2 regions of the Variovorax sp. LG9.2 genome follow, and region 1 is predicted to be linked to the other one. Evidence: riboswitches for the same ligand, from Rfam matches in the RefSeq annotation. Region 1 holds a riboswitch; the other holds the start of a gene.
What was found. A riboswitch is a leader RNA that binds a small molecule or an ion and turns the genes downstream of it on or off. The one in region 1 is predicted to bind glycine.
Positions count from the first base shown of each region.

Region 2: it holds a riboswitch for glycine, as region 1 does, so the genes downstream of both, gcvT (glycine cleavage system aminomethyltransferase GcvT) here and QN413_RS22060 (D-amino acid dehydrogenase) in region 1, are expected to answer to the same signal.

Region 1 is NZ_JASJXB010000030.1:150-15,881, forward strand. Features, by position in the region: gene QN413_RS22040 (TPM domain-containing protein) at 1-527, shown strand, start outside; gene QN413_RS22045 (DUF3606 domain-containing protein) at 635-811, shown strand; gene QN413_RS22050 (cyclic nucleotide-binding domain-containing protein) at 847-1,458, opposite strand; gene pdeM (ligase-associated DNA damage response endonuclease PdeM) at 1,455-2,180, opposite strand; glycine riboswitch at 2,303-2,395, shown strand; glycine riboswitch at 2,408-2,516, shown strand; gene QN413_RS22060 (D-amino acid dehydrogenase) at 2,545-3,819, shown strand; gene QN413_RS22065 (hypothetical protein) at 3,806-4,357, opposite strand; gene QN413_RS22070 (ligase-associated DNA damage response DEXH box helicase) at 4,400-7,087, opposite strand; gene QN413_RS22075 (HTH domain-containing protein) at 7,210-8,001, shown strand; gene QN413_RS22080 (ATP-dependent DNA ligase) at 8,030-9,682, opposite strand; gene QN413_RS22085 (ligase-associated DNA damage response exonuclease) at 9,690-10,826, opposite strand; gene QN413_RS22090 (fatty acid desaturase family protein) at 10,951-11,877, opposite strand; gene QN413_RS22095 (DUF3617 domain-containing protein) at 11,957-12,487, opposite strand; gene QN413_RS22100 (Gfo/Idh/MocA family oxidoreductase) at 12,584-13,750, opposite strand; gene QN413_RS22105 (substrate-binding domain-containing protein) at 13,787-14,758, opposite strand; gene QN413_RS22110 (ABC transporter permease) at 14,844-15,732, opposite strand, start outside.
Region 2 is NZ_JASJXB010000014.1:21,909-37,640, forward strand. Features, by position in the region: gene QN413_RS15480 (phospholipase) at 1-536, shown strand, start outside; gene QN413_RS15485 (aspartate carbamoyltransferase) at 560-1,855, opposite strand; gene QN413_RS15490 (flavin reductase family protein) at 1,967-2,596, opposite strand; gene QN413_RS15495 (DUF3014 domain-containing protein) at 2,661-3,575, shown strand; gene QN413_RS15500 (SDR family oxidoreductase) at 3,598-4,392, opposite strand; gene gcvP (aminomethyl-transferring glycine dehydrogenase) at 4,389-7,328, opposite strand; gene gcvH (glycine cleavage system protein GcvH) at 7,344-7,721, opposite strand; gene gcvT (glycine cleavage system aminomethyltransferase GcvT) at 7,746-8,954, opposite strand; glycine riboswitch at 8,969-9,096, opposite strand; glycine riboswitch at 9,113-9,199, opposite strand; gene QN413_RS15520 (TadE family protein) at 9,238-10,425, opposite strand; gene QN413_RS15525 (DUF192 domain-containing protein) at 10,422-10,787, opposite strand; gene QN413_RS15530 (type II secretion system F family protein) at 10,792-11,685, opposite strand; gene QN413_RS15535 (type II secretion system F family protein) at 11,700-12,563, opposite strand; gene QN413_RS15540 (ATPase, T2SS/T4P/T4SS family) at 12,560-14,200, opposite strand; gene QN413_RS15545 (type II and III secretion system protein family protein) at 14,212-15,732, opposite strand, start outside.

The sequences.
Region 1 (15,732 bases):
AATCCCATTCGACTGGCCTGTTCGCCCGGCTCGGCCGCATCTGGCGCCATCGCTGGTTCGACGAGGCGGCCGTGCATCGTGTGCTGCCGCCCGAGCTGCTCGAGCGGCTCACGCAACGCGTGGCTGCCAGCGAACGCCGCCACAGCGGCGAGATCCGCATCTGCGTCGAGGCCGGGCTGCCGCTGTCGTACCTGTGGCGCAGCGCACCGGCGCGGCAACGTGCCGTCATGCTCTTCGGCAAGCTGCGCACATGGGACACCGAGCACAACAACGGCGTCCTGATCTATCTGCTGCTGGCAGAACACGCCATCGAGATCGTGGCCGATCGCGGTATCGACGCCCATGTGAGCGCCGACGATTGGGCGGCGATGGCCCAACGCATGGGCGCCGCGTTTCGCGAGGGCCGCTTCGAAGACGGGCTCACCCAAGCGCTGGGGGAAGTGTCGGCGCTGCTGGTCGAACACTTTCCGCTCGACGACGGCGTGGCCAATCGCAACGAGCTGCCGGACGCACCGGTCGTGCTTTAACGCGCGACAGCTCGCCGCCTCGGACTGGTCCTGCACGAAAAGTCCGCTATGTCTGCTGCGCCACATAGCGCGGCAGGCTCAATGTCCTAGCTTTCCAGGAGAAAGCCATGGCAGACAACCTCAGCAATCGCGGCCCGCAAGACCGCAGCCGCATCAACGTGAACGAGGCGCACGAGCTGCGCTATTGGACGCAGACCTTCAGCGTGACCGAAGCCAAGCTTAGGTCGGCCGTGGCTGCAGCCGGCGTCTCCACCGAGAAGGTACGGCACTATTTGGGCAAGTGATCGGGGCAAGCGAGCCGCCTGGCACCCGCAGCGAATCAAGCGCCCTCGGTTGGCCTCGTCGATGCCGCCACCGCCGCCACCGCCGCCACGGCCGGTACCAGCAACTTCATGTTGATCGAATGCGCCGCGTTCAGCTCCAGCTGAACCGCCCGCGTTACCTGCATCAGCAAACGCAAGCGCCGGTTGCTGTCACGCAGCCGGTCCGAAAGGCCTTTCGAGATGGCCAGTAGCAGGCGTGCTGCCACCGTGGGATGGCCGTCGATCAATGACATCAGAGCCTCGCGCGACAACGTCGCGAGCTTGAGGTCGGTCAACGCGGTGCAGGTGGCTGAACGCGGCGCGCCGTCGAGCAAGCCCATCTCGCCGATCAGGCTGCCCGGGCCGATCACCGACACCACGATCTCTTCACCGGTCACGCCGGTCCCGCTTTCGGCACGCACCTCGCCTTCGAGCACCAGCGCCATGTAGTCGGTGTCGTCGGCCTCGTCCTGTTCCATCAGGATCAAGCCGGCACGCACGAAAGCCGGCTCCATCGCATCGATGACGATGAGCGCGTCTTCGAGTTCGAGCTGGGCCAATGGCGCCGCGAGCATCAGCAGGCGTGCGGCGCGCTCGCGAAGATCGGGCTTCACCACGGAATTGTTCATTTGGCGAAACCTCGAGAAGTGATCGAAGCGTGGGCAACCTGCCCCGCCATGTTGGACAGGGTGGCCACGGGTAACGCCCACACCGCCGCACCGCCGACACCGTGAAAGCGTCGACCCGGTGCCGCCTCCACCAGCCAGCCGCCAGTGAACTCGCCGAACGCCGGCAGGATGGCCTGGCGCGCCTCGCTGACGAAGCACGGCATGCGCAAGCTGTCCCTACCGCGCCCGTACAGCTTGCACGCCGGATGCAGATGGCCCGCCAGAACGAAGTGCGTCGGGTGCGTTTGCGGATGGTGGCAGCAGGCGAACGGGCCGATGAGCCAGGGCTCGTCGACCACGTCGATGCGCAGCGACGCCGGCGGATCGCCCGCGCGGCGGTCGTGGTTGCCGCGCACCAGCGTCATGTCGATATCTGCATGACCGTCGCGCCAGACCTGCAGCGTGGTGAGCACGCTGCGCGCCTGCGCGGCATGCAGGAAGTCGCCGAGAAAAACGATGCGCCTAGGCGCGTGACGTTCAATCAGCGCGTCGAGTCGCGCGAGGTTTTCGAGCGTGGTGCCGCCCGGCACCGGCTGACCGAGCGCGCGGTACGTTGCGGCCTTGCCGAGATGCAAGTCGGCGACAAAGAGAACTTGCCCGGTGGGCCACCAGATGGCGCGCTCAGGAAGCAACTGCAGGGTTTCATCGGCCCATTGGACCTGGCAAGGAAGAGAAGGAGACACGAGCGGCGGGGTGATGACAGAGGCGATGGCAGCGGTGGAGGAAAGGCAGGAATCGGCGGAACGTCAAAAGGGAGTGCAGTGTCTCAAATTGTCAGCAATTTGTGACCACGCATGGTTAAACTCGTTGCACTGCAGGAGAGCGGGCGTTCGTCAGAACGGCCCACCGAAGGCGCAAACTCCCATGAACGCTCAGGTAAACCGCACGCCGGTTGTGTACTGCACCTTTTGAAAAGCCGTCTGGAGAGCCGTCACGCCAAGTGACGCACCGAAGGAGCAACTGCCGCAAGCCTCTCTTGCAGCACGAATCTCTCAGGTACCAAGGACAGGGGGAGCGGCCATTGAAATACTTTCAAAAGGTCCTCCCATGCGCGTGATCGTTCTCGGCGCCGGCTTGCTCGGCGTCACCTCTGCCTACTACCTCCAACAGCTCGGCCACGAAGTGACCGTGATCGACCGGCAAGCCACACCGGCCGCAGAAACCAGCTTCGCCAACGGCGGCCAGATCTCGGTCAGCCATGCCGAACCCTGGGCCAACCCGAGCGCACCGCTCAAGGTGCTGCAGTGGCTAGGCAAGGAAGATGCGCCACTGCTCTTTCGCATTCGTGCCGACATGCGCCAATGGCTATGGGGCCTGGAGTTCCTGCGCGAATGCACGCCGGCGCGCACGCGGCACAACATCGAGCAGATCGTTCGGCTCGGAACCTACAGCCGCAGCATGCTGCAGGCGCTGCGGCGCGACGCCGGCATCGCCTACGACGAGCGCACACAGGGCATCCTGCATTTCTACACCGACGAAAAAGAGTTCGACGGCGCGTTGAAGCCGAGCGAACAGATGCGCGCCCTCGGTTGCGAGCGTCTGGTGATCTCGGCCGACGAGGCCATCAGGATCGAGCCTGCGCTGGCGCATGTGCGGTCACGCCTGGCCGGCGCCACCTACACGGCCGAAGACGAATCGGGCGATGCCAACCGCTTCGCACGCGAACTGGTCAAGCTCTGCGAAGTGGCCGGCGTCAAGTTTCTGATGAGCCACACGGTGACCGCGATCCGCCAAGCCGGCGGCAAGATCGAACATGTCGAAGCGACCGATATCGAAGGCCGGTTCCAGAAGTTGCAGGCCGATTCGTATGTGCTGGCGATGGGCTCGCTCAGCCCGATCTACGCCAAACCGCTCGGCATACGACTGCCTATCTATCCGGCCAAAGGCTACTCGGTGACGATGCCGGTGAAAGACGCATCGAAGGCGCATCAGGTCTCGTTGACCGACGACGAATTCAAGCTCGTGTTCTCGCGCTACACCGCCGAAGACGGCCGCGGCGACCGCCTGCGCATCGCCGGCACCGCCGAACTCAACGGCTACGACCGCGACCTGAACCGCGTGCGTTGCGAAGCCATCGTGAAGCGCGTCGAAGACCTGTTCCCCGGCGCCGGCGATGCGACGCAAGCGCAGTTCTGGACCGGCTTGCGCCCGGCTACGCCGAGCAACGTGCCACTGATCGGCAAGACCAAGCTGCCGAACTTTTTCCTCAACACCGGCCACGGCACGCTGGGCTGGACGCATGCCTGCGGCTCCGGCAAATCGATCGCTCGCATCGTCAGCGGCCTGACGCCCGAAGTGGACTTCGCCTTCACGAAGGCGTGATCAGTCCCACCACACGGCCGTCGCCGATGAACGACTGACCGACCAGCATCCGGAAGCGGGTGTCTGCGGTGAACAGTGGCAGTGCCACGGCTGGCGCCAGGAACTCGACCTGCACTGCGCGCGACTGCCCGCGTCGCAGCACCGCCGCTCCTTGCGGCAGCAGCCAGCGCGCCGAGAAAGCCTGGTTGTCGACGACGAAGGCGCAGTGATGCTCGCCCTCGGCGATGGCCTTGTCTTCCACCGGCACGCTGGCCGGACGCAAGGTGATGTCGACCAGCGCCTGCGGCTTGAACGCACTGCCGGCAACGAAAGTCGGCGGCAGCGTACCGGCGACCGTGGTCTGCGGCTTGCGCTTGATCCTGCCGATGAGCCAGCCGACGATGTTGCCGACGATCGGCACCCAGATCAACATCATCAGAGTGCCGACGTTGCGCAGCGCACCCGGTTCGGCGTAATGCCGGATGAAGGCACCGACGACCGCGGCACCGAGCAGGATGGCGACGATGAGCTGGCGGCGGAACTGGATGGAGGGGGTCATGCGTGCGGCATTTTGTACCCCGACCGATGGGGACCATCGAGGCTAGAGCGGCGGCAATGGTCGCGACGGCTTGCGCTCGCGACGGGGTCGCTTCCGTGCGCTCTGGCCGTCGGCACTTTCGCCGCCGCTGTCGTTGCCGATCCCGCTGCCTTTGACCCTGGCCGGACGACGCTCGCTGCCGAACGCCAGCGTGCTCCTGACGCCCTCCACGCCGCCTACCGGCACCGCCCCACCCGCTGCCTTCTCCAGTTGCTCGACCATGCGCGCGATGCGGTCGGCCACGCTTTCGTTCGTGAGCTTTTCGCGGAAGCGCTCGATCATCAAAGGGAATGCGAACGGTGTCGGGCGCGCCAGCGTTTGCACGACCAGCTGCTGCGTGTTCAAGCGCGCGAGGCTCGCGCGCAAGCGGCCGATCTCCAGTTCCTGCGCGAGCAGTTCCTGCTCGGCCTGCAGCAGCAGCCGGTTCTGCGGATCGTATTTGCGGAACACCTCCCAGAACAGCGACGACGAGGCCTGCAGCTGCTTGTTGCTGCGCTTCTCGCCCGGATAGCCCTGGAAGATCAGTCCGGACACACGCGCGATTTCGCGAAATCGACGCTGTGCCAGCTCGCCCGCATTCAGGCTTTCGAGCACCTCGTGCAACAGCGTCGCCTCGTCCACCGGCGCCAGCACCTGTGGCAGCAGCGCCGGCCAGTCGACCTCAGTGGCGCAGAGCAGCTCGAAGCCGTAGTCGTTGACTGCAATCGAGAAGGTCCGCGGCGCCTGTTGCGCGACGCGCCAGGCGATCAGGTTGGCGAGCCCGAGATGCACATGCCGCCCCGCGAACGGGTAGAGAAAAAGGTGCGAACCTTCGCGCGTCTTGAGCACCTCGGCCAGCAGCGTTTGCGGTGTCGGCAGCGCCGACCACTGCTGCTGGATTTCTAGCAGCGGGCGCACGCATTGCAGTTCGGGCGAGTCGTACTTTCCCTGGCCGGCCAGCGCGAGTTGCTGCACCACGGCATCGGCCAGCGTGGTCGACAGCGGCATGCGGCCCCCGTTCCAGCGCGGCACCGCCGGACGCTTGCCCGAGGCGCGGCGCACCCATGCGGTCATTTCGTGGATGCGCACGAGTTCGAGCATCCGACCACCGAAAAGAAAGCAGTCGCCCGGCTTCATGCGCGCCGCAAAACTCTCTTCGACACTGCCGAGCTTGGCGCCGCCGACGAACTGGACCGTCATGCTCGCGTCGCTCACGATGGTGCCGATGTTCATGCGATGGCGGCGCGCCAGCCGCGCATCGGGTACGCGCCACACGCCGTCGGCATCGGGTACGGCGCGCTGGTAGTCCGGGTAGGCAGCCAGCGACGGGCCACCCTGCCGCACGAACGCCAGGCACCAGTCCCAGCTCTCGCGCGACAGCTGGGCGTAGGCGGCGGTGCTGCGCACTTCGTCGTACAGGTCGTCGGGCATGAAGCCACCGCCCAACGCGACGGTGACCAGGTGCTGCACCAGCACGTCGAGCGGTTGCTCGGGCGTGCTGCGCGCCTCGATGTGGCCGGCCGCGATCGCGGCGCGTGCCGCAGCGCCCTCCACCATCTCGATGCTGTGCGTCGGCACCAGGGTGATGCGCGACGGCCGCCCGGGCGCATGGCCCGAGCGCCCGGCCCGCTGCAGCAAGCGCGCGACGCCCTTGGGCGAGCCGATCTGCAGCACGCGCTCGACCGGCAAAAAATCGACGCCGAGGTCGAGGCTCGACGTGCACACCACCGCGCGCAGCTCACCGCTCTTCAAACCTGCCTCGACCCACTCGCGCACCGCGCGGTCGAGCGAGCCGTGGTGCAGCGCGATCAAACCCGCCCATTCCGGCTTCGCTTCGAGCATCGCTTGGTACCAGATTTCCGACTGCGAGCGGGTGTTGGTGAACACCAGCGTCGTCTTGCTCGACGCGATCTCCTCGATCACCTGCGGCAGCATCGTGAGCCCCAGATGCCCGCCCCATGGAAAGCGCTCGGCGCGGCCGGGCAGCAGGGAATCGATGACCAGCTTCTTCGGGACCTCTCCTTGCACCATCGTGCCCGCGCTGCTGCCACTGCCGAGCAGCGTGCCCATCGCCTCGTGCAGATTGCCGAGCGTGGCCGACATGCCCCACACGATGAGTGCCGGGTTCCAGCGCTTGAGCCGCGCCAGCGCGAGCTGCACCTGCACCCCGCGCTTGTTGCCGAGCAGTTCGTGCCACTCGTCGACCACCACCATCTTCACGCTGCCCAGTACCTCGCTCGCGTCCGCGCGGGAGAGCAGCACCGACAGGCTCTCGGGCGTGGTGACGAGCACCGTGGGCAAGCGGGCGTTTTGCGCTGCGCGCTCGGCTGACGAGGTGTCACCGCTGCGGGCGCCGGCCGACCAATCCGGCGCCAGTGCCTCGAGCGGCTGCTGAAGCGCGCGCAGCGTGTCGGCCGCGAGTGCGCGCATCGGGGTCAACCACAGCACCGCGAGCGGGGGAGCCACCTTCTTCTTTGTCGTTGCGGCGCTAGGCAGCGCTGCCGGCGTTTCCGCCTTTTGGCCCTTGGTCGTTTTCGGCACGGTCGCGAAAGCCAGCAGCGCACCGAGCCATACCGCGTAGGTCTTGCCAGCGCCGGTGGTGGCGTGCAGCAGCCCGGACTCGCCAGCGGCGATGGCTTTCCAGACGACGCGTTGGAACTTGAAGGGTTTCCACTTCCTAGCTTCAAACCATTCGATAGCGGGTGATGACATGAAAAGCATTCCGGTGAGTTGAGCACGTGGTCCCGCGTCGCAAAGACGGCTGGCTGTGATGTCGAGGTGCCAACCCAGACATTTACATTAGGTGCATCACACGCAACCCAACGGACGACAGCATGGCTAAGGATCTCACTTGGCGCGAAGCCATAGACAAGGTATTAGGAGCTGCTGGCACTCCGCTCCACTACAAGGAGATCACGGACAAGATCATTGCCAGCAGACTGCGAAGCAATCTGGGCGCAACACCTGCGGCTACCGTGAACGCTCAAATCAGCGCCTCGATCAAGCACGACGACGCTTCGCCGTACGTACGTGTCGGCAAAGGTACGTTTACGCTGGCGCAGAGACCGGTGATGGGAACAAGTCCGGACAAAGAGAAGCTCACGCCAACGACAGACGCATCCGACGAGGACGAAGAGCAGTATGAAATAGTGAGCTCCTTCGGCATGTTTTGGCGCAGAGAGGCGATTCAATGGGTCGCTACGCCACAGCTTCTGGGGATGCAGCAACTCGGAGCGATCCCGGTTGACTTCAACAAGCAGCTTGGGATCTATTTGCTCTATGACGGGCGCGAAGTGATCTACATAGGCCGCACCACTGACAGGCCTCTGGGTCGACGGCTGTTTGAGCACACCTCGGATCGCATGGGTGCGCGATGGGATAGATTTTCCTGGTTTGGACTTCGACCCGTCAAAGACACTGGCCTGCTTGGAGAGATGCCCGCGACCTACGACGCCGCAAAAATGATCCCTGCGCTCGAGGCAATTCTTATCGAAGCACTTGAACCTCGACAGAACAGGAAGAGGGGAGACGATCTGTCGGCGGTGGAATACATACAAAAAGAAGATCCTGAGATCCAAAAAAGAAAATCCAAAGCCTTTGTCCAAGCGGTTATGGAAAAAATGTAGTCGGTCGTGAGACCCGACGACGACTCTGCTACTTGTCATCGGGCAGCAACGCCGCCAGCGTCCCCAACGTATCCGCTTCTTCCACCGGCTTGTCCTCCCGCCACCGCAGCATCCGCGGGAAGCGCACAGCGATGCCGCTCTTGTGCCGCGTGCTCTTCGCGATGCCTTCGAAGCCGAGCTCGAAGACCAACGTCGGCTTCACGCTGCGCACCGGGCCGAAGCTCTCGATCGTGGTCTTGCGAATGACCGCATCGACGCGGCCCATCTCCACATCGGTGAGGCCTGAATAGGCCTTGGCGAAGGGCACGAGCTTGCGCTCTTCCTGCTCCGGCGGACCATCCCACACGGCGAAGGTGTAGTCGCTGTACAGGCTGGCGCGGCGCCCGTGGCCGCGCTGCGCGTAGATGAGCACCGCATCGATGCTGAGCGGGTCGATCTTCCACTTCCACCAGGTGCCGACGTCCTTGGTGCGGCCCGAGCCATAGGCCCCATGGCGCTGCTTGAGCATCATCCCTTCCACGCCCATCGACCGCGCGGCTTCGCGTTGGCGCGAGAGGTGGGCCCAGTCGCCGCCGTTGAGCATCGGGCTCGCGATGAGTTGCGGGTGCTGTACCTCGGTCAGGAGCACGTCCATCGTCATGCGACGCTGTTCCTGCGGCAGCGCGCGCAGGTCCTTGCCTTGCCATTCGAGCAGGTCGTAGGCGAGCAGCACAACGGGGATTTCGCGCAGCAGCTTAGGGCCGAGCGTCTTGCGGCCGATGCGGCGTTGCAGTTCGGCGAAGGGCTGCACTTTGTCGTCTCGCCACACCACGATCTCACCGTCGAGCACGGTGCCGTCGGGCAGCGCCTCGCCCATGGTCGCGAGCTCGGGGAAGCGGTCGGTCACGAGTTCTTCGCCGCGCGACCACAGCCACACCTGGCCAGCGCGCTTGACCAGCTGCGCACGGATGCCGTCCCACTTCCACTCGACCAGCCAGTTCGCGGGCGCGCCGAGCAGCGCATCGAATCGATCGACCGGTTCGTTGAAGGGATGCGCGAGGAAGAACGGGTACGGCTGGCCGCTGGTCTGCTGGTTCTGCTCGCCATCGCTTTCGGGCGCGATGAGCGTGGCGTAGTCGCGCGCCGTGGGTTGTCCTGTGATGTGGGTGTAGCCCATCAGCCGCTGTGCCACGCGCTTGGCATCGATGGCGCCGACCGCGGCCAGCGCCTGCGTGACCTGCAGCCTCGACACCCCGACGCGGAAGCTGCCGGTCATGAGCTTGAAGTAGACGAGTCGCTCATCGGCCGCAAGCTCGCGCCACTGCGCGCGCAGCGTATCGGTGAGTTCGTCGGGCGGCGTTTTTCTGAGCGGCAGCAAGCGCTGCTCGATCCACACGGCCAAGCCCAGGTCGTGCGCCTCGGTCGGTGGCGGCAACAGCAGCGAGATGGTTTCCGCCAGGTCGCCGACCGCTTCGTAGCTTTCATCGAAAAGCCATTCGGGCAGGCCGGCGGCCTCTTGCGCGAGCAGCCGAAGAAGCTTGGTCGGCACCAGTTGGCGTGGCTTGCCGCCGGCCAAAAAATAGACGGCCCAGGCAGCGTCTTCAGGCGCCGCACCATGCAAGTAGCGCTGCAGCGCGGCCTGCTTGGCTAGGCTCGATGTGGTGGCGTCGAGTTCCCGGTAGAGGGCGGCGAAGGCTTTCATGCGATGGTCACGCCGCTGGCCCCCACCCCTGCCCTCCGTCGGAAGGGGAGGAAGCCTCGGTTGTTACTCCTTCCCCTTCCGCGGCAAGGTTGGGATGGGGGCTCTCGGCCTTGTCCGCCACGTCTTCATCGCCGTACTCGGTCTTGAATCCCTGCGCCTCCAGCCCGTTGTCGGTGAGCCAGCGCACCAGCACCGCGACACTGCCGTGCGTCACGAACACGCGCTCGGCGCCGGTGCCGGCAATGGCCTTCTGCAATCCCGGCCAGTCGGCGTGATCGCTCATGACGAAGCCGCGGTCGACACCGCGACGGCGGCGCGTGCCGCGCAACTGCATCCAGCCGCTCGCGAACGCATCCGAATAGCTGCCGAAGCGGCGCATCCACGGCGTGCCCTGCGCCGACGGCGGCGCCAGCACCAGCGCGCGCTTGAGCATCTGCGGGTTCACTTCGGGGTCGCTCGCGCGCAGCGTCGGCGGCAGCGCGACGCCGGCGGCGCGATACACCGCATTCAGCGGCTCGACCGCGCCATGCACCACGATCGGCCCGATTGACGGGTCGGCACCGTGCAGGATGCGCTGCGCCTTGCCGAAGGCATAGCAGAGCAGCACCGAGGCGCGGCCGTCGTCGGCATTGCGACGCCACCAGTCGTTGATGTCGGCACTCAGTTGCGCCTGCGTCGGCCAGCGGTAGATCGGCAGGCCGAAGGTCGACTCGGTGATGAAGGTGTCGCACGGCACCGGCTCGAAGGGCGCACAGGTGCCGTCGGGCTCGGTCTTGTAGTCCCCCGACGCGACCCACACGCGGCCGCCATGCTCGAGCCGCACCTGGGCCGAGCCGAGCACGTGTCCGGCAGGGTGGAGCGAGATGCGCACGCCGTTGTGCTCTATCGCTGCGCCGTAAGGCAGGGTCTGCAAGTTGATGTCGGCACCCAGCCGAGTTCGCAACGTGCCCTCGCTGTCGGTCTGCGCAAGGTAGTGGCCGTGGCCGATGCGCGCGTGGTCGGAGTGCGCATGCGTGATGACGGCACGATCGACCGCGCGCCACGGGTCGATGTAGAAATCGCCCGCCGGGCAGTAGAGGCCCTCAGGACGGGCCACGACCAGATCGTCGGGGCGCGAGGCAAAACTGACGGAGGTCGGCGGCACGTGCATGTGCAGTGGATCGTAGGCGCAGGCAGCGCGATCTTGGCCGTTGGGGCGCCGCGAAGCGCTGTGGGCAGCCGCCTACGCCCGCGACGCGACATGCCGCGCGACACAGCGAAAGGGGTGATCAGGCGGCCGGCGCCGCCCTGGCGAGCAGCGCCACGTAGCCACTTTCCATTTCCATCCGCGACGTCACGCCGTCGCGCTTCAGGATGCGATGCGCACGGGGCAGGTTCCAGCATGGAATGTTGGTGAACATGTGATGCTCGGCGTGGTAGTTGACCCAGTAAGGCGCGATGACCGCGCGCGCCAGCCAACTCGCGTGCGTGGTGCGCGCCTGGCGCAGTGGGTCGGGCTCGTTTTGCGCGACCAGCGCGTGCTCGGCGATGTTGCGGATGCGGCTCACCAGCGGCAGCCAGGTCATCATGGGCAGCAGCCACATCAAGAGCCAGACCCACCAGAAGCCCGCCGCGCTGAAGAGCGCGAAGCCGATGGCGTTGCCAACGAGGAAACGGCGATCTTTGGCGACTTCCTGGCCCAACAGCCGCCAGGCCGACTCGCCCTCTGTGCGAGCCCGGATGCGCTGGGCGATGTGGGCGAAACGCTGCTTGTAGAACGTCTGCCCGCTCAGGTCGCGCCAGACCTTGCGCGCCAGCGACGAGCGCTTGATGGGGAATGGCGCCGACAGCACCAGGTCCGGGTCTTCGGTCTGCTGCACATAGCGGTGGTGCTGCAGGTGGTACGGCCGGTAGGCGCGCAGCGTGGGCGTGCAGAGCCAGTGCGCCACCCAGTCGTTGATCTTGCGGTTGCGGTGCAGCCCCGCGTGTGCCGCGTCGTGCATGAGCACAAACAGTCCCAGTTGCCGGGTGCCGATGACGACGACCGCGAGTGGAATGGCGAGGGGCCAGAGCGCCCCGACGACCATCGCTGCGCCTATGACGGCCCAGCAGTGCGCCACCGACCAGAGGCCGCGCCATGCCGAGCGATGCGTGAGTGCGCTCCAATCGTCGGGTGTGAAAAAGGCGTCGGGTTGGACGCGGGGCGCAGCTGCCACGGCTCGTTTCCTGCAGGCCCGCTCGGGGGCGAAGTGCCCACTTTAGCGACGTGCGCTCCCCGCAGCTACCGGGAAACCGCTACTTCTTCTTCGCGCCACCCATCATGTCAATGATGTTCATCTTCATCCCGTTCGACATGATCATGTCGCCAGGCTTCTGGTCGGCCTTGCACGGGCCGACCCACTTGGCATCCATCGCCGCCTTTCCCTCGGTTTTTCCCATGAAGGGCGGTTGGTACGTCGACGTGCTTTCCATGCGGTAGCCGGTGCTCAGGTCGCCCGTGACAACGGCGTGCGTGGTTGCAATGCTCGTACCGACCTTGCACACCGAATCGATGACCGTCGTGCTGCCCGCTTTGCGCATGTCCTGCTTCGAGCAAGCGTCCTTGCCCGTGCCCGTGCCCATGCCTTGCGCCATGTCGCGCATCGCCTGGTCGCTGCTCGCGTCGATGCACTGCTGGATGGTCTGGTCCGCGGCAGCGGCAGTGCCGTCGCCGATCTTCATTTCCCAAAGGCCGGGCTTGCGCGCGGGGTAGTCGATGGCAAACGCAGGTGTCGCGGCGATGCACGACAACAGGCACAGTGCCGCGACGGGCAAACGAATCTTCATGGAGGACTCCGAACGATGGAAGCAATCCGAGCTTGTACCGCGCTGCTCGATGCCGCGAAATAGTGCGATCGGCCTAGCTCGGCGCGACAGCCATTGTCACCAAGCCGTCCACTTGGCGTCGCTGGCGGCCGATGCAACAGTGCGCTCGATGAAACGCACGCCGCGTGCGCCGTCTTCCACGCGCGGATAGTCGGCCGTCATCGCGTCGGCGGTCGTGCCCGCGAGTCTGGCGCGTATGTCTGCTGAGATGCCCGCATAGACATTGGCGAAGGCTTCGATGAACCCTTCCGGATGGCCGCTCGGCAGTCGGCTCGCGCGCCGTGCCGATTCGCACAACCACGGCGAGCCGCGCGTCAGTATCTGCTTGGGTCCGTCGTGCGGCAGATGCACGAGCTGGCTCGGCTGCTCTTGCCGCCACTCGATCGTGCCGAGCGTCCCCGACACGCGCAGCCGCAAGTCGTTTTCGACGCCCGTATTGACCTGCGACGCGATCAGCACGCCGCGCGCGCCACCGGCAAACCGCAGCAGCAGGTTGCCGTCGTCGTCGAGCGCGCGGCCCGGCACCAGTGCCGAGAGATCGGCACAAAGGGCTTCGATGTCGAGACCGGTGACCGTCGCGATCAGGTTCTCCGCATGCGAGCCGATGTCGCCGATGGCGCCCGCTGCCCCGCTCCGCGCCGGGTCAGTGCGCCAGTCAGCCTGTTTATTGGTTCCGCCGCCCTCGAGCTGCGTCGCAAGCCAGCCTTGGTTGTATTCGACAACCACCTTGCGCACCGTGCCGAGCTGACCCGATCGCACCATCTCGCGTGCCTGGCGGACCATCGGATAGCCCGTGTAGTTGTAGGTCACGCCGAACATCGTGCCCTGCCGCTGCACCGCTGCAATCAACGCGTCGGCCTGCGCCCGTGTGTGCACCAGCGGCTTGTCGCACACCACGTGAAAGCCGGCGTCGACGAAGGCCTGCGCCACCGGAAAGTGCACATGGTTGGGCGTGACGATCGAGACGAAATCGATGCGCTCATCGATCGGTCGCTTCAGTTCATCGGCGAGCAATGTCCGCCAGTCGCCATGATTTCGATCGTCGGCCAGGAACAGGTCGCGACCTGATGCGTGGGCCTTCTCGGGGCTGGACGACAACGCACCCGCCACGAGGTCCACTTGCCCGTCGAGCGCGATGGCCTTGCGGTGCACCGCGCCGATGAAGGCATCGCGGCCACCGCCGACCATCGCGTAGCGCAGCTTGCGAAAATTTTCAGAGATCATGTTCGCGAAGTGCGCAAAGTCTGCACCGGACCAAGATCAGAACGGCGAATCAGGATGGTAGAAATCCTTGGCGTTGTCCTTGGTGATGAGCACCGAAGGAATGATCGTCGTCGCCGGCAGCTTCTCGCCCTTGAGACGCGCTTCGGCCGTGAGCTTGATCGCGTCGTAGATGAACTTGGGCGAGTAGCTCACGTCGGCCTTGATGCGCGGGTCGCTGCCGTCCATGATGGTCTTGACTGCGCCCTTGGCGCCGGCGCCACCGAAGATGATCTTGATATCCGTGCGCTTGGCCTGCGCAATGGCTTTTTCGACGCCCACCGCCATGTCGTCGTCGGCAGCCCAAATGGCGTCGATTTCCTTGAAACGCGTGAGGTAGTCCTGCGTGACCTTGAAGGCATCGTCGCGGTTCCAGTTAGCGTACTTGGCGTCGAGCAGCTTCACATCCGGACTGCCCTTGAGCACCGCGTTGAAGGCGTCCATGCGTTCGTTGTCGAGCGTGGTCGCGATGCCGCGCAGTGCGACCACGTTGCCCTTGCCGCCGAGCGTCTTCACGATGTACTCAGCCGGGATCTTGCCGAAGGCCGTGTTGTCGCCCGCCACGTAGGCGTCTTGCGCGCTGGTGTCGGTCAGGCCGCGGTCGACCACGGTCACGTAGGCGCCCTTGGCCTTGACCTGCGCGACCGGCTTGGTGAGGGCCGCAGACTCGAACGGGAACACGACCAGCGCGTTGATCTTGGTGACCGTCGACAAGTCCTGCAACTGGTTGGCCTGCTCCGGCGCGTTGGCCGCCGTCTTGATCGTGATCTTCAAGTCCTTGTGTGCCTTTTCCAGATCCTTCTTCGCCTGGTTGGCCCAGTAGTTGATGCCGCCCATGAAGCTGTGCGTCGCTGCCGGAATGGACACGCCGAGGTTGACCTTTTCGTCGGCGAACGCGGGTGTGCTGGCCAGCCCGATGGCGGCTGCGGCCACGGCCGTGAGCGCAATGCGTCGACTGAAATTTTGGCTCATGTGTTGGGTGATGTTTGTCATGCTGGATGTCTCCTTTTGGTTGATGAAACGGGAACGGAAAACGGAAGCGAAATCGAAAATCGAACTAGCGACGACCGCGCTGCAGGAACGCAACGCTGATGATCACGAAACCCTGCACCGCCGCGTTGAGGTACACGCTGATGACGCTGGTGAGGTTCAGGATGTTGCTGATGACCGAGAGCAGAATGGCGCCGATGACCGTACCGGTGATGCTGCCCGCGCCGCCTTTCAACGCCGTGCCGCCGACGATCACGGCTGCGATGGCTTCGAGCTCCCACAGCAGGCCGGTGGTCGGCGAAGCGGAGCCGAGACGAGGCACGTACAACAGCGTCGCGATGCCGACGCACACGCCGAGCAGCACGTAAGTCAGGATCTTCACGCGGTCGACATCGACAGCGGCGTAGCGCGCCACTTGTTCGTTCGATCCGATCGCCTGCACGTAGCGGCCATACGCCGTGCGGTTGAGGATGATGCCGCCGATGATGGCGACGATCACGAAGACCCACACCGGGATCGGAATGCTGAAAATACTGGCGTAGTACACCGGTGCATAGAGGTCCGACAGGTTGTTGTCGAGCGTGAGTGCACCGCCGTCGGCGAAGTAGGTGAGATAGGCGCGAAAGATGCCGAGGGTGCCGAGCGTCACGATGAAAGGTTCGATGCGCCCCTTGGTGATGAGCAGGCCGTGCGCCAATCCGAACACGGCGCCCAGCACGACCGCCAGCACCGCGCCCATGACCACCGCGAGCAGGGGCGAGCCGAATGCCGGTCCGGCCCAGTTGATGAACATGATCACGCTGCCCGCGATCAGCGCCGCCATCGAGCCCACCGACAAGTCGATGCCGCCCGAGATGATGACGAAGCACATGCCCACCGCGATGATGCCGATGAAGGCAGTGCGCGTGAGCACGTTCATCGCGTTGTCGACGGTCGCGAAATCGCTGTTGAGCGCG
Region 2 (15,732 bases), on a different contig from region 1:
CGCCGCACATGCCGCCGGCGTTCCACGTCGTCAGCCTGCGTGCGCCGAACGTGTTGTCACCCGATTCATACGCGTGGTTCTCGTTTCATGTCAGCGCGACCGGCCAGCGCACGATCGACGAAGCGCAGGAGCGCGAGAGCCGTTTCCTGGTCGGCGAGATGCTGGTTTCAGCCGCGCAGCAATTGGGCATTCCGCCGGAGCGCGTCGTCGTCGGCGGCTTCAGCCAGGGCGGCATCATGTCGCTGTCGCTGTTGCTCACGCAGCCTGAAAAAGTTCGCGCTGCGATGGTCTGGCACAGCCGTTTGCTGCCCCAGGTCGAAGGCCATTTGGCGCCGCGTGAAGCCTTCGAAGGCAAGGCGTTGTGGGTTAGCCATGGCACCGCGGACAACGTGATTCCGCTGGCTGCTGCAGAGCACACGCGCGCCTTCGTCGGCAACCTGCCGATCGCGTTGTCGGGCGCCGATTTCCCGGGCGGGCACGAGATCAGGCCGGCGGAGTTGCAGCAGGCGACTGCGTGGCTGCAGTCGCTGGCCTGAGCGACCGGCTCAGGCCAGGCAGTTCAATCCAGCCCGTCGAAATCCGCGTCGTCCGGCCCGATGTGCGCGGGCGAGCGCCAGCCGGCATCGCGCATCGACCGCGCCACCTGCTTGTCCACACCCATCAGCACTGCGAAAAGGGCCATGCGCACCGGAATCCCGTTGTCGGTCTGCCTGAAGATCGCCAGCCGCGGATCGTGGTTGAGGTCGATGCTCAAGTCGTTCGCGCCGTCTCGCCCATCGCGCGGCAACGGGTGCATGAGGATGGTGTCGGGCTTGCAGACTGCGTCGACCAGTGCCTTGCGCACCTGAAACTCGGGCGTGTAGCCCTCCATCACTTCACCCTCTGCAAAGCGCTCTTTCTGGACGCGTGTCGCGTAGACCACGTCGGCACCGCGCAGCCCTTGCTCGAGCGATGAAGTCTGCTCGATGACGTGACCGTTCTGTGCCACCAGCTCCACCAGGTAGGCCGGCATCTCCAGCGACGGCGGTGCGATCAGCGTGAACTTGAGGTTGCGATACAGCGACAGCAGCCGGATCAGCGAATGCACCGTGCGGCCGTATTTGAGGTCGCCGACCATCGCGATGTGCGTGCCGTCGACCAGCTTGCCCATGCGCGAGAACTCCCGCTGAATCGTGTAGAGATCGAGTACGGCCTGGCTCGGATGTTCGCCCGGACCATCGCCGGCATTGATGACCGGAATGTTGGTCGCGCGTGCGAACTCCGCCACCGAACCCTGCTCCGGATGTCGGACAACCAGCGCATCGACGTAGCCGCTCATCACGCGGCTGGTGTCGTAGATCGACTCGCCCTTGGCCATTGAAGAGAAGGTAAATCCGGTGGTGTCGCAGACCGTGCCGCCGAGCCGGCAAAAGGCCGCGCCGAAGCTCACCCGCGTGCGCGTACTGGCCTCGAAGAACAGGCTGCCGAGGACGGCCCCTTCCAGGATGCGCGTGACCTTCTGCCGGCGCGCGATCGGCTGCATTACATCGGCGACCTGGAACAAATCCTCCAGACTGCCGCGGTCGAATTGCGCGACCGACAGCAATTGCGGTTTGCCTTCGCCCGCGATGCGTTGCACAAGGGGGCGCTGGTCTGTGCTTGTTGATCCGGCTGCCGCTCCGAGTGCTTCGCGTTGCAGGATTTCCGCCACGAACTTGCCGACCATCTCCGGCATGGCGCGCGACTCGCTCGACTCTGACGGCAGCAGCCAGGTGTCGAGGGCGCGGCGGCGCACGCCGAGCCGTTCGGAGAATGCGTCGCGCGTGAGGTTGAGGCGGCGCATTGCGTCGCGGAGGAGATCTTGTTGCTGGCTCATAGACGAAATATACGCTATGAGCAATGCGAATACGCGGAAAACCTACGCAATGCGTATATCAACAGCGGGGCGAAATGTTCGCGCGACTGACCTGCGAACGGATGCCCTTTGCTACATCTCGTCGATCTGCGTACTGCGCGTTTCGCCCTGCGCTGCCAGCGAGTACCGCTCGCGCGTCTTCACGTAGAAGCTAGCGCCAAAGCGCCCCACCGGGAAGTAGTGCTGCAGCCGCACGCGCCAGGTTTCGGTGTCGATGAGTTCGTCGCGCGCATGCATCCAACGCACCTGGCCGATAAAGATCTGACGGCTTTCGGTTTCGAGCGTTTCCCACAACGTGCACTCGAAAGCGACCGGCGCTTCGGCGATGCGTGGCGGCTTGACGTAGTTGCTCGGCAGCGCAGTGAAGCCGACCACGTCGAGCTCGCTCACATGCGGCGGATGCCGCTCGCCGCAGCGGTGCATCTGTTCGGCAGTGTCTTCGTCTGCCAGGTGCACCACGAACTCGCGCTCGCGCACGATGTTGGCTGCGGTGTCCTTGAGCGCGCCGTCTTGCAGCCGGTTGACGCTGATCATCACGATCGGCGGCTCTTCGCCCATCATGTTGAACATGCTGAAGGGGGCCGCGTTGACCACGCCGTCGGCGCCGAGCGTAGTCACCAGCGCGATCGGCCGCGGCACGATCAAGCTCGCCATGAGCTTGTAGCGCTGGTGCTCGGTGAGCTTGGAGAAGTCGATGTCCATCCGGGTTCCCTGGTGTTCACATGAGGTTACGGACCGTCATGCTGGTGGGTCTTTAATGGGGCGCATGCCAGAACGCGATCCACAAGAGTATTCCAGAGACCCAGCAGAATTCAGGCCAACGCGCGAGTCGCCGACGTTGCGCATCGTCATCGTGCTGCTCGTCCTTGCCGCCGCTGCAGCAGCAGGGTGGTGGTACTGGTCGCAACAGCGGCAAACGACACCGCCCGCACCGACTGCGATGGCGCCACAGCCGGACATTCAAGCGACACCTGCGGCACCGCCTGCTGCGCCCGCTGCCACAGGCCCGCAAAACCCGTTCGACGCCCTTGCGCAGCCGGACGCGGCGCTGCCTTCTCTGGCCGATTCGAATGCGGCAGTGACCAAGGCGCTGACCGATTTGCTGAGCGCCAAGTCGGTGGCATCGTTCCTGCAGATCGATGACTTCGTGCGCCGCTTCGTTGCGACCGTCGACAACCTGCCGCGTGCGCAAGCGCCTTCGCGCATGTGGCCAACGCAACCCACGCCGCAGCGCTTCGAAGTGACGGGCACAGACGAGACGCTGACCCTCGATCCGGCCAATGCCGGGCGCTACACCGCCTTCATCGCGTTCACGGATTCGATCGACAGCGCAAAGGCCGTCGCGGTCTATGCGCGCCTGTACCCGCTGTTTCAGCAGGCCTATGAAGAGCTGGGTTATCCGGGCAAGTACTTCAATGACCGGCTGGTCGCGGTTATCGACCATTTGCTGGCGGCCCCCGAGCCGCAGGGTCCATTGCAGCTCAAGCTGACCGAGGTGAAAGGCACCGTGCCGTCGTCACGGCCGTGGACCCGCTACGAGTTCGCCGACCCGCAGCTCGAGGCGTTGTCGAGCGGGCAGAAGCTGCTGGTGCGAATGGGGCCGGACAACGAGCGGCGGATGAAGTCAAAGCTGCGGGCGTTGCGTGGGCAGGTGGCTACGGGGGAAATGGCGAAGCGTTAGCAAGAGCCGGACGTGCTGTCACTCAACGCCGCTGAATATCCGCCCCGCCGAGGTACACCCGGTTAAACACTGGCGAGATCACCAACTCGTTGATGCACACGTGCGGCGGCATCTCGGCGATGAAGCGAATGGTCTTGCCCATGTCGTCTTCTTGCAGCATGCGCGCCTTGTCTTCTTCGCTCGGCTCGACCGGGCGCTGCTTGAGGATCGGCGTTGATACCTCTCCAGGACACAGCGCGGTGGCGCGCAGACCATTCACGCATTCTTCGATGTTGAACGAATGCGTGAGCGCCATCAAGCCCGCCTTGCTCGCGATGTAGGCCGGCCCGGTGAGGTAGCTGAAGTGCCAGCCCGCGAACGACGCGACGTTGATGATGGTGCCGCGGCGGCGCGCCTGCATGCCCTTCAGCACGGCCAGCGTGCAAAACGTGGCGCCGTTGAGGTTGATCGCCATGACCTGCTCGAAGGTGGCCGCGTCGGTCTCTTTCCAGAAGCGCTTCGGAAAGTTGACACCGGCGCTGTTGACCAGGATGTCGACGCCACCGTGCTGCGCCTGGATGGCGGTTGCGACGCGCTCGACGGAGGCGCGATCGGACACGTCCAGCGGCAGGGCCGTGATGCTGCCCGATGGCGCGCCGCGGTCTGCTGCCTGCTTGACTGCCCCGGCGAGTTTGGCTGCGTCGCGCCCCGAGATGACGACGCGGCAACCCGCTTGCGCGAGCGCGACGGCGCCGGCCAGCCCAATGCCGCTGCCACCACCGGTCACCCAGGCGATCTGGCCTTCGAGCAAGCCGGAAAATGTTTCGGTGTCTTTCATGTCTTGTCCTCCACAGTTGTCTCGTACATTTCCACCGGCACGCAACTGCAAAACAGATTGCGGTCCCCATAAACGTTGTCCACCCGCCCGATCGGCGGCCAGTATTTGGCTTGCCGTAATGCGGCCAGCGGAAACGCCCCCAGCTCGCGCGAATACGGGTGCGGCCACTCGGCGCCGAGCAGGCTGGCTGCGGTGTGAGGCGCGTGCTTGAGCGGGTTGTCGTCCTGCGGCCAGACGCCTTCTTCGATGCGCCGGATCTCGCCACGGATGGCGATCATGGCGTCGACGAAGCGATCGAGTTCGGCCAGCGGCTCGCTTTCGGTCGGCTCGACCATCAGCGTGCCCGGCACCGGGAAGCTCAGCGTCGGCGCATGAAAGCCGTAGTCGATGAGCCGTTTGGCGACGTCTTCGGCGGTGACGCCGCTGGTCTCTTTCAGCGGGCGCAGATCGAGAATGCACTCGTGCGCGACATGCCCGCGACCTTCGGCGTTCTGACTGGCGTAAAGCGTGGGGTAATGGTTTTTCAGCCGTGCGCTGATGTAGTTGGCCGACAGGATGGCCGTCTCGGTTGCGGCCTGCAAGCCTTCAGCGCCCATCATGCGGCAGTACATCCAGCTGATCGGCAGCACCGCGGCGTTGCCGAGTGGCGCGGCCGATACCGCACCGACGCCATGCGATGCGATACCGGCCGTCGTATGTCCCGGTAAGAAGGGCACGAGGTCTGCGACCACGCACACCGGCCCGACACCCGGCCCGCCGCCGCCGTGCGGAATGCAGAAGGTCTTGTGCAAATTGAGGTGGCTCACATCGCCGCCGAACTCGCCCGGCGCGGCCACACCGACCAGCGCGTTCATGTTGGCGCCGTCGACATACACGCGACCCCCGTGCGCGTGCACCAGCGCGCACAGTTCCTTCACGCCAGCTTCGAACACGCCGTGCGTGCTCGGGTAGGTGATCATCACCGCGGCCAGTTCGGCGCTGTGTTTTTCGCAGGCGCGCCTCAGGTCGTCGAGGTCTACATTGCCTTGCGCATCGCAGGCCGTCACGATCACCTGCATGCCGGCCATCTGTGCGCTGGCTGGGTTGGTGCCGTGGGCCGACGACGGAATGAGGCAAATGTTGCGCCGCTCTTCGCCGTGCGATGCGTGGAACGCCTTGATCGCCAGCAAGCCGGCGTACTCGCCTTGCGAGCCCGCGTTCGGCTGCAGGCTGATGCCGGCATAGCCGGTCGCTTCGCACAGCCAGTCGCGCAGTTGCTGGTCGAGCTCGGCATAGCCCCGGAGCTGATCAGCCGGTGCGAACGGATGAATGTTCGCGAACTCGGGCCAGGTGATCGGGATCATCTCGCTCGTCGCGTTGAGCTTCATGGTGCAACTGCCGAGCGGAATCATGGTGCGGTCGAGCGCCAGATCCTTGTCGGAGAGGCTGCGGATGTAGCGCAGCATCGCCGTCTCGCTCTTGTGGGTGTTGAACACCGGGTGCGTCATGAAAGCGCTGGTGCGGCGCAGCGCTTCAGGGATGCGCGGCGTCACCTTTTCAGCCAGTACCGCGAAGCGCGGCATCGGCGTGCCGGCCGGCACGAACAGCGCCCACAGCATTTCGATGTCGGTGCGCGTCGTCGTCTCGTCGAGCGAAATGCCCAGGTGCTGTTGCAGCCGATGGCGCAGGTTGACGTTGGCCGCATGTGCGCGCTCGAGGATGTGCGTGGTGTCGTCGCCGCTCTTCACCGTGAGTGAATCGAACGCCGTCGTGTTGACCAGTTCGCGCCCCATCTGCTCGAGTCCTTGCGCCAGCACCGCGGTGAGTGCGGCGACGCGTTGCGCGATGCGCGTGAGCCCGGCCGGGCCGTGATAGACCGCGTACATGCTGGCGATGACGGCCGGCAGCACTTGCGCCGTGCAGATGTTCGACGTCGCCTTCTCGCGGCGGATGTGCTGCTCGCGCGTTTGCAGAGAGAGCCGGTAGGCAGTCTGACCATGCGCATCGATGCTCACGCCGACCAGACGGCCCGGCAGCGAGCGCTTGAACGAATCCCGACATGCCAGGTAAGCAGCGTGCGGGCCGCCGTTGCACATCGGCATGCCGAAGCGTTGCGTGGTGCCGCAGACGATGTCGGCGTCCCACTCGCCGGGAGGCGCCAGCAACGTGAGCGCCAGCAGGTCGGCTGCGACGCAGAAGGCTGCGCCCTTGGCATGCGCGAGGCCGGCCAGCGGACGCAGGTCGTGCACTTGCCCTGTCGTTCCTGGGTATTGCGCCAGCGCCCCGAAGAAATCACCGCTGGTCATCATGTGCGGCAGCGTGTCGGAAGCGGTGCTGACCTTGATCTCGATGCCCAGCGGCGCGGCGCGCGTGCGCAGCACTTCGATGGTTTGCGGATGGCAGTCGCCCGCCACCAGAAACACGTCGCTCTTGCTCTTGACGCTGCGCTTGGCCAGCGTCATCGCTTCGGCCGCGGCGGTGGCTTCGTCCAGCATCGACGCATTGGCGATCGCCATGCCGGTGAGGTCGCACACCATCGTCTGGAAGTTGAGCAAGGCCTCCATGCGACCCTGCGAAATCTCGGCCTGGTAGGGCGTGTAGGCCGTGTACCAGGCGGGGTTTTCGAGGATGTTGCGCAGGATCACGCCGGGTGTGTAGGTGCCGTAGTAGCCCTGCCCGATGAAGTTGCGCGCGACCTTGTTCTTCGCCGCGATCGCCTTGAGTTCGGCCAATGCGCCGGCTTCGCTGATCGGCGGCGGAAGATCCATCGGCTTGCTTCGACGGATCGATGGCGGCACGATGCCGTCGATCAGTTCCTTGCGCGTGGCCGAGCCGATGACGGGCAGCATGCGCGCCTCGTCGGCCGCTTCGATGCCGATGTGGCGCGCGATGAATTCATCTGCGTTTTCGAGTTCACGAAACGAAGGCAGGGAAGGCAAGGAGGGCAGTGCAGACATCGGCATGGTGCGTGATCAGGCTTCGCTGGAAAACTTGTCGTAGGTGGGTGCGTCCATCAGCGCATCGAGCTGCAGCGCATCGGCGAGCTTCACCCTGAAGAACCAGCCGGCGCCGAGCGGGTCGCTGTTGGCCAGCGATGGGTCGGCGCGCAAAGCCTCGTTCACTTCAGTGACCTCGCCCGACAGCGGCATGAAGACGTCGGCCGCGGCCTTGACCGACTCGACCACGCCGGCGACTTCGCCCTGCGCAAAGGTCTTGCCGACTTCAGGCAGGTCGACGAAGACGACATCGCCCAGTGCGTCCTGCGCGTGGACCGTGATGCCGACGGTGACCGAAGCGCCTGCCTCGGCGGCATCGACCCACTCGTGGTCTTTGGTGTATTTGACTGTCATCTGAAAACTCCTTGGGAAAAAAATTCAGCCTCTGAAATAGTGCGTCGGAACGAAAGGCAGCGTGGTCACTTCCATCGGGACCGGCTTGCCGCGCACGATCGCCTGAATGCGCGTACCGGGCTCGGCATAAGCCAACGCGACATAAGCCATCGCGATCGGCCGTTCGGCGGTCGGGCCAGGCAGGCCGCTGGTGACCTGGCCGATGGCCAGTCCGCCCTCGAACGATTCGAGCAGCGTGCCGTCGCGCACCGGGATGCGCTCCAGCGCGACCAGGCCGACGCGCTTGCGCTTGAGCGTCGCGTGATCGGTATGACCTGCGCCGCCGGTCGAGGCAGTGAGCTGTGCCAACACCTTGTCTGCGCCCGGAAAACCGCCTTCGCGCGTACCTCCGGCGCGTCGCACTTTCTGGATCGCCCAGTTGAGCGCGGCTTCGACGGGCGTCGTCGTGCTGTCGATGTCGCTGCCGTACAGGCACAGCCCGGCTTCGAGCCGCAGCGAGTTGCGCGCGCCCAGGCCGATGGGTTGGACTTCGGGTTGTGCCAGCAGCAGTCGCGCAAGCGCTTCGGCATCGCGCGCGGCCATCGAGATCTCGAAACCGTCTTCGCCGGTGTAGCCACTGCGCGTGACGAAGACCGGGATCTTTGGACCGTCGCCGTGGTTGATCAACACCGCACCGCCGGTCATGAAAACGAACTTTTCGATGCCTGGACACAGGCGCGCCATCGTGGCCGCAGCCTGCGGCCCCTGCAACGCGAGCAAAGCATGGTCGGGCAACGGCTGGACCTCGCATCGGCTGCCGATCTTGCGCTGGATGTGCGCCAGGTCGGCCACCTTGCAGGCGCCGTTCACGATGACGAAGATCGAGTCCTGTCCTTCGTTGAAGAACATCAGGTCGTCGAGGATGCCGCCTTCGTCGTTCAGCAGCAGGCCGTAGCGCTGCTTGCCCGGCGCGAGGCCGATGACGTCGACCGGCATCAGCGTTTCAAAAGCTGCCGCCGCATCGGGCCCGACCAGCCGCAGCTGGCCCATGTGTGAGATGTCGAACAGGCCCGCGGCGTTGCGCGTGTGCTTGTGTTCGGCGATCAGGCCAGCCGGGTATTGCACCGGCATCGAGTAGCCGGCGAACGGCACCATGCGGGCGCCGAGTTCGACGTGCAGGTCGTGGAGCGGGGTTTTCTGCAGCGCGTCGGCCATGGCGATTTCCAGCAACAAAAAGGGGCGGTCGAATGCCATGACGCAAGCCATGGGCCACCCCTGCTGTCCGCTTTACCTGAGAGATTCACCCCACGATCGGGGTTTGCTCCTTCGGTGGACCGGTGCATGTCGACATCTCAATCGAGTCGACGCGGGCCGGTCTCTCTCCAGCAAGGAAACGCCCGATTTCGCGGGCGCTGTGTCAGTCCTTTTGCCTGAGCGTTTGGAGGGTTCCTGCGCCTTCGGCGGTCCCGTCGTGCGGGGCGCTCTCCTGACCCGGGCCAGTGTAGTGGATGAACCGGCGGCAGATGTTTCTTTGTGCTCAGGGCCCGCCACCCGGGTTGGGTATGCCAGCAAGCGCACCCGTGACTGCACCACTCCATATGGCCGGACAAAACGCATTGGCCGTACCGACCTTGTCGCCCAGTGCATCCAGGCCGCTGCCCAGCAACTGGTTCGCCCACTCGGTGCTGTTGTTGCGCACGAAGGCAAACACATTGGTCATCGCATCGCCCGGTGCTTCCAGCACGTTGTTACCCAGATTGTTGTTCCACTGCGGATCCCATTGCAGATCGATGCTGCGATCGCTTTTAGGGCCGAAGGCATAGAACGGATGCCAGTAGATCGGCGACTCCATGCCGACGACGCCTTCGGCAGTCAGCGGAATCTTGCCTTGGTCGAGGTAGAACGCGTCCAGCTGAGTGAGCCGGAAGTCGCCTGCGGGTGCGGTGGCGCCATCGGGTGACAGCACCTTGAAGTAAGCCTCGGCGACGAACTGGTAGCCCTGCAACGCTTTCACGATCAGGCGATTCGCAATAGGGATACCGAGCCGATAACCGTAGTGCACGCGCAAGTGCAGCACGCTCGCTTCGCCCAGCGTCTCGTTCGAAATAGCGCCACGCAGTTCGCCGTCGGGCGGCGTCGGGTCGTTGATGCCGGCGCCGGTCGACAGCGCCTTCGCCTTGTAGTCGTAGGGCAAGGGCTTTCGGTAGCGCATCGTGTCGTTCGGGATCTGCACCACCCAGCGGTTCTCGCCGAAGTTCTCGACGAACGACCAGTCGATAAAGGCATGTTGCGTCGGGTTCAGGTACTCGATGCAAGCCGATTCGATCAGGTCCTTGTTGGTGTCGACCCAGCCTTTGACGAGACCGCCAGGGCTGGCTTCGCGCACATTGAGCGGCATCATTCCCTTGACCAGTCCTTGCCAGACGCTGCCGCGCGTCAGTACGTTGGTGGTGGTCTCCAGTGCCGCGCTGTTCACCGCGCCCCAGCCCGTCGCATTGGGCATGCGCATGATGAAGGGCAGTGGCATGCCGTTGTTGAGCGAGCCGGCCCGCGCGGCCTCGTGCGCTGCGTATTCCAGCGTCAGCCGCGTTCGGTAGATCAGGCCGAACTGCACGAGGCACATCACGAACAGGATGAGCACGGGCAGTGCGATCAGCGTCTCGGTCATCGAGATGCCGTGCTGGCGGCTTCGGCCGCTGGGCCGGTGGGCGGGTCGCGCGGTCATGCGGGTTCCTTTTCGGTTTGCCATCCGTGCAAGCTCGTACCGACGAAGAGTCCGAGTGCGCGCGCCTGGCCTGCCGCCAGTTCGAGCACGCTCGCAGCCTTCCGACACATCGCCATGCGCATCGGTGCGAGGCGCTCCGCGATGCGCACGATGCGGCCGGTGCGATCGACGAAGACGACGTCGATGTCATGCCGCATGCCGACGGTGTGGACCGAACTACAGCGCGTGATGAAGAGGCCCTCGCTGCCCTGCAACTCCGGCCGGCCGAGTAACCCGCGCGTGCGGTCCCAGCCGCTTTCGGCAATGCGCACCGGGCCGATCGGCTGCGCCGTCGACGTGGCAAAAAGGTGAACGGCACGCATGGATTCAGTTCGTCCGCGTCGACGCAAGGAACTCCATCACCAGCGGAAAAAAGATGATGATGAAAGTCACCGGAAAAATGAAGATGACCAGCGGCCCGATCATCTTCACCGGCGCTTCCATGGCCAGCTTCTCGGCATGCTGAAAACGCTCGGTGCGGCGCTGGTCCGAAATGGCCGAGAGCGTGTCGGCCAGGCTGGCGCCAAGCGATTCGGCCTGCGTCAGATTCGACACCAGGCTCTTGATGTGCCGGTTGTCGAGCCGGTCGGCCAGCGCATTGAGGGCGTCCATGCGGCTCGCGCCGGTGCGCATCTCGCGCATCATCCGGTCGAACTCTTCGCCCAACGCACCCTTCGGGCCTTTCTGCACGGCCTGCGCAATGGCGCCTGTGAGGCTCAGCCCGGCCTGGCAGCACAGCGTGATCATGTCGAGGTAGCCCGGGAGGGTGCGCAGGATGTCCTTGTCGCGGCGCTTGCGCCGGTCGCGCATCCACATGACCGGATAGAACCAGCCCAGCACGCAGCCCAGCAGCATGATCCACACCTTGGTGCCTGCCACCGCGTTGAGCATGCCCGCGGTCCACAGGCCGAGCCCGCCGACAATCAGCATCGAGACGATCTGCACCGCGATGAACTCTTCGGCGCGCAGCACGAACTCCAGCCCGGCCAGTTGCAGCTGGCGCTTGCGCTTGACCAGCATCGACGTCGGCATGATTTCCGATACGTGGAACTGCAGGATGTTGATGGCCGGCCACACCACGCGCAACGCGATCGGCAGCGGGTCCATGTGGGTGCGCTCCGAAGGCCGGGCCTTGCGGATGAGCGCGATGACGTACAGCAGCAGCACCACGCCCGTGGTCGCGCACAGGAAGATGATGAGAAGCAGGATGAGCTGGCGCATCGTGTGTCCTGCTGTCAGATATCGATCGCGACGATCTTGCGGATCATTGCGTAGCCCAGCGACAGCATCACTGCGACAACGCCCAGCACGGCCCAGCCGACGGTGGTGGTGAAGAGCAGCTTCATGCTCGGCTGCATCAGGTAGAGCACACCCATCAGGAACAGCGGAAACAGCGTCATCACGATGCCCTGGATGCGACCCTGTGCGGTCAGCGCCTTGATGCGGCCTTCGAGGATGGCCTTGCGGCGCAATGTCTCGGCCAGCACCTGCAGCGGCTCCGACAGATTGCCGCCGACTTCCTTGGACACGCGCAGCGCGACCACGACCAGCACGAAGTCCTGGATATCGAGCCGCTGCGCCATTTTCTGGATCGCATCGTCGAAGCTGACACCCAGCCGTTGCTCCTTCAAAACCAGCCCGAACTCCTGCCCCAGCGGGCCTTGCTGGTCGCGCACCAGCACCTGAATGGCCACCGACAAGGCGCTGCCTGCGCGCAATGCGCTGGCGATGAAGAGCAGCGCATCGGGAAGCTCCGATTCGATCAGCTGGCGACGCTTCTTGCGTTGCCATGCGAACCAGCGCGCCGGCAGAAGATAGATCAGCACCGCCAGCACCAGCCCGCCGACCAGCCGCCCCGACAGCAGCCAGCCGACCGCAGCGCCGGCGATGACCATCGCCATGTGACCCGACGCGAAAGCCATCGCGTGCTGTGCCTGGAACTCCGACAGGTTCAGGGTGCGGCGACCGCTGCTCTGCAGCTTCTGCATGACCCTTGCCGTGAAGACCGACGAGCGCTGCAGCACGAGGTATCCCACCAGGCAGAAAAAGCCCATGCCGCACAGCACGGCGCCCGTCAATGCGATCGTATTGGGGCTCATGCCGTTGCCTCGCCGAACATGTAGTTCATGTCGAGCTTCACGCCGTGCTCCTGCAGCCGCGTGAAGAACTCCGGCACCGGCCCCGCGGCGCCAAAATTGCCGACCGTCCTGAAGTCCGCATCGACGCCGGTCTTGCGGAACACGTAGATGTCCTGCATCTGGATCACGCCTTCCGAAAAGCCGGTGATCTCGGTGATCTGCGTCACCTTGCGGCTGCCGCACGGAAAGCGGGTGAGCTGCACGATGAGGTCGACAGCCGAAGCGATCTGTTCGCGGATGGCCGAGACCGGGATGTTCATGCCGGCCATCGTCACCAGCACTTCGAGCCGCGAGACGGCATCGCGCGGCGAGTTCGAATGCAGCGTGGTGAGCGAGCCGTCATGACCGGTGTTCATGGCTTGCAGCATGTCGAGCGCCTCACCGCCACGGCACTCGCCGACCACGATGCGGTCGGGCCGCATGCGCAGCGAGTTGCGCACCAGGTCGCGAATCGCGATGGCGCCCTTGCCTTCGATATTGGCGGGACGCGATTCGAGCGACACCAGGTTGGGCTGCCCCAGCGAAAGCTCGGCGGCGTCTTCGATCGTCACGATGCGCTCGTCGGGAGGGATGAAGTTAGACACCATGTTCAAGAGCGTCGTCTTGCCGGTGCCGGTGCCGCCGGAGACGATGATGTTGAGCTTTTCCTGCACGGCGATGCGCATGAACTGCACCATCTGCGGCGTGATCGAACCCATCTGGATCATGCCCTCGTGACCCATCCGGTTCTTGGGAAATTTGCGGATCGTGATGCTCGGGCCGCGCAGGGCCAGTGGCGGAATGATGGCGTTCACCCGCGAGCCGTCTTTCAGCCGCGCGTCGACCATCGGCGAGCTCTCGTCGATGCGCCGGCCCAGCGGCGTCACGATGCGTTCGATGGCGCCCAGCACCGCGATGTTGCTGGTGAAGGCGACGTTGGTGCGCTCCAGGCGACCGGCACGCTCGATCCAGATTTCGTCGAAGCGGTTGACCATCACCTCGGTGATGGTGTCGTCCTTCAGCAGCACTTCGAGCGGGCCGAGGCCGATGGCTTCGTCGAGCAGTTGCTGGCTCAGCAGGTTGCGGTCGAGTTCGGGTGGCAGGTCGCGCGTATCGCGAATGATCTCGGCGATGAGCGCGCGGATATTCGAGCGCAGCTCTTCGTCCTTCATCTGCGCCGTGTCGATGCGGCGGTTTTCCAACTGCTGCAGCAAGGTGCGATGCAGCGATCGACGCCAGCGCAGCAACGGATCTTCGAGCAGCGGCACGGCGGTGCGCACTGGCGCGTCCGAGTCGTTGGGCAGCTCCGCGCCGGCGGGCTGCAGAGAGGCGTCGAGCAAGACCACCAGCGTGTGGCCGCCGATGATGATTTCTTCACCGCCGGCCATCGGCCCGTAGCGCGTTACGCGGTTGCCGTCGACCCAGGTCCCGAACAGGCTCCCCAGGTCCTGCAGGAACACTTCTTCATCGTTCACGACGAACTGCGCGTGCTGGCGCGCCACGTTCCAGCCGGGCAGCACGATGGCACTTGCGCTGTCCTTGCCGATCTGCAGTTCGGGCACGTCCAGCGCGATCTCGCGCACGGGCTGCTGGGGCGAATTGACCAGGACCTTGTGCATCGCCGCGGGCCTCAGGGCGCCTCTTGCTGGCTGGGCGCCAGGGGCGGTGCGCCGTCCGGCGTTGCACGGCGCGCGGCACCGTCGCCGGTGGCTGGCTTCGACTGGTCTTCCACCAGGTTGCCGAAGCCGCGGTTGACCTGGTCCTCGATGCGGTTCGCGCGCTCGATGCGCGGCGCGCTGTAGGCTGGGTCGACCACGCGCGGCGTGATGAAGACGACCACTTCCTGCTCTGTGTCGGTGTCGGTGTCGGCACGAAAGGCGCGCCCGATGATCGGTGCGCGGCGCAGGCCCGGCAGGCCGTCGCTGGCGCGCGACGACTCGCGCTTGATCAGGCCGGACAGCACGATGGTCTCCCCGTCGCGCACGTTGAACTCGGTGTCGGTGCGGCGGATCAGCAGGCCCGGTATGCCCTGCACCGCGACGCTGCGGTCGATGCTGCTCACCTCCGTCAGGATGCTGCCCGACACGTTGCCGGCACCGTCGGCAATGGGCTTGATGTTGAGTCGCACGCCATACGGCTTGAACTCGACCGAGCCCGCACCCTGCGTGCTCAGGGCGGGCAGCGGAAACTCGCCACCGGCCAGGAACTTGGCCTCGCCGCCACTGCGGGTCGACAGGTTGGGCGTGGCCAGCAGGAACGCATTGCCGCGCTGCACCAGCAGGTTGATTTGCGAGCCCAAGGTCGCGGCCACGCCGAAGTAGCTTTGCGGCGTGCGCTGGTTGCGGCTGAGCAGCGCGGCGCCGGCAGGCGTCGCATCCGTGAAGGTGGTGTCGGCTGGCAGCACGCGATAGGAGCCGCTCGATGCGATGTCCGAGAACAATCCCAGGCTGAAGCCACCGTTGGTCGTGCCTTGCCAGCGCACGCCCAGATCGTCCAGCGCGGTCTTGTTGAACTCGACGATGCGCACCTGGATGTCGACCATGCGATCGACGCGAATGCGATCGGCCGTTGCGAGCGACACCACGGCCGGGCTGTAGAGCTGCGCCACGGTGCCCAGTCGCTCGACCGCGCCGGGGTCGAGGTTGCTGCCGTCCATGACGATGCGCTCGCCAATGCGGCGGATGTTCACGCCCGTCATTCCCTTGGTGATCTCACGCAACTCGGCCTCGATGCGCTCGAGGTCGATGATGTTGACGCGCACCTTGACCTTGCGCACGCGGCCCGCCTTGTCCCACACATGCAGCGTGCTGTCGCCCGCGTCCTGCGCGGTGATGAGCATGTTGTTGCCATCCAGCACACGCGCTTCGAGCACCTTGCCGCTGCCGATGGCGACACGTGCCACGTTCGGCATGCGCACCAGCGCCATCTGGCCGACATACAGGGTGAGATTGGCCGGCAGGTCCTGCATGACCGTGGCGCGGCTGGCGAGTTGATCGAGTTCGGCGGCGCTGATGGTCGGGCCCGTGGTCGGGCTATTGGTCGTACTGGTGGAGGGGGCGGCAGCGCCCGCTGCAGGTGCAACGACAGGCGCAAGAGGGCGGATACCGGGGGAGCGTTCGATCGGCGCGGACATCGACGGCGATGCTGGCGA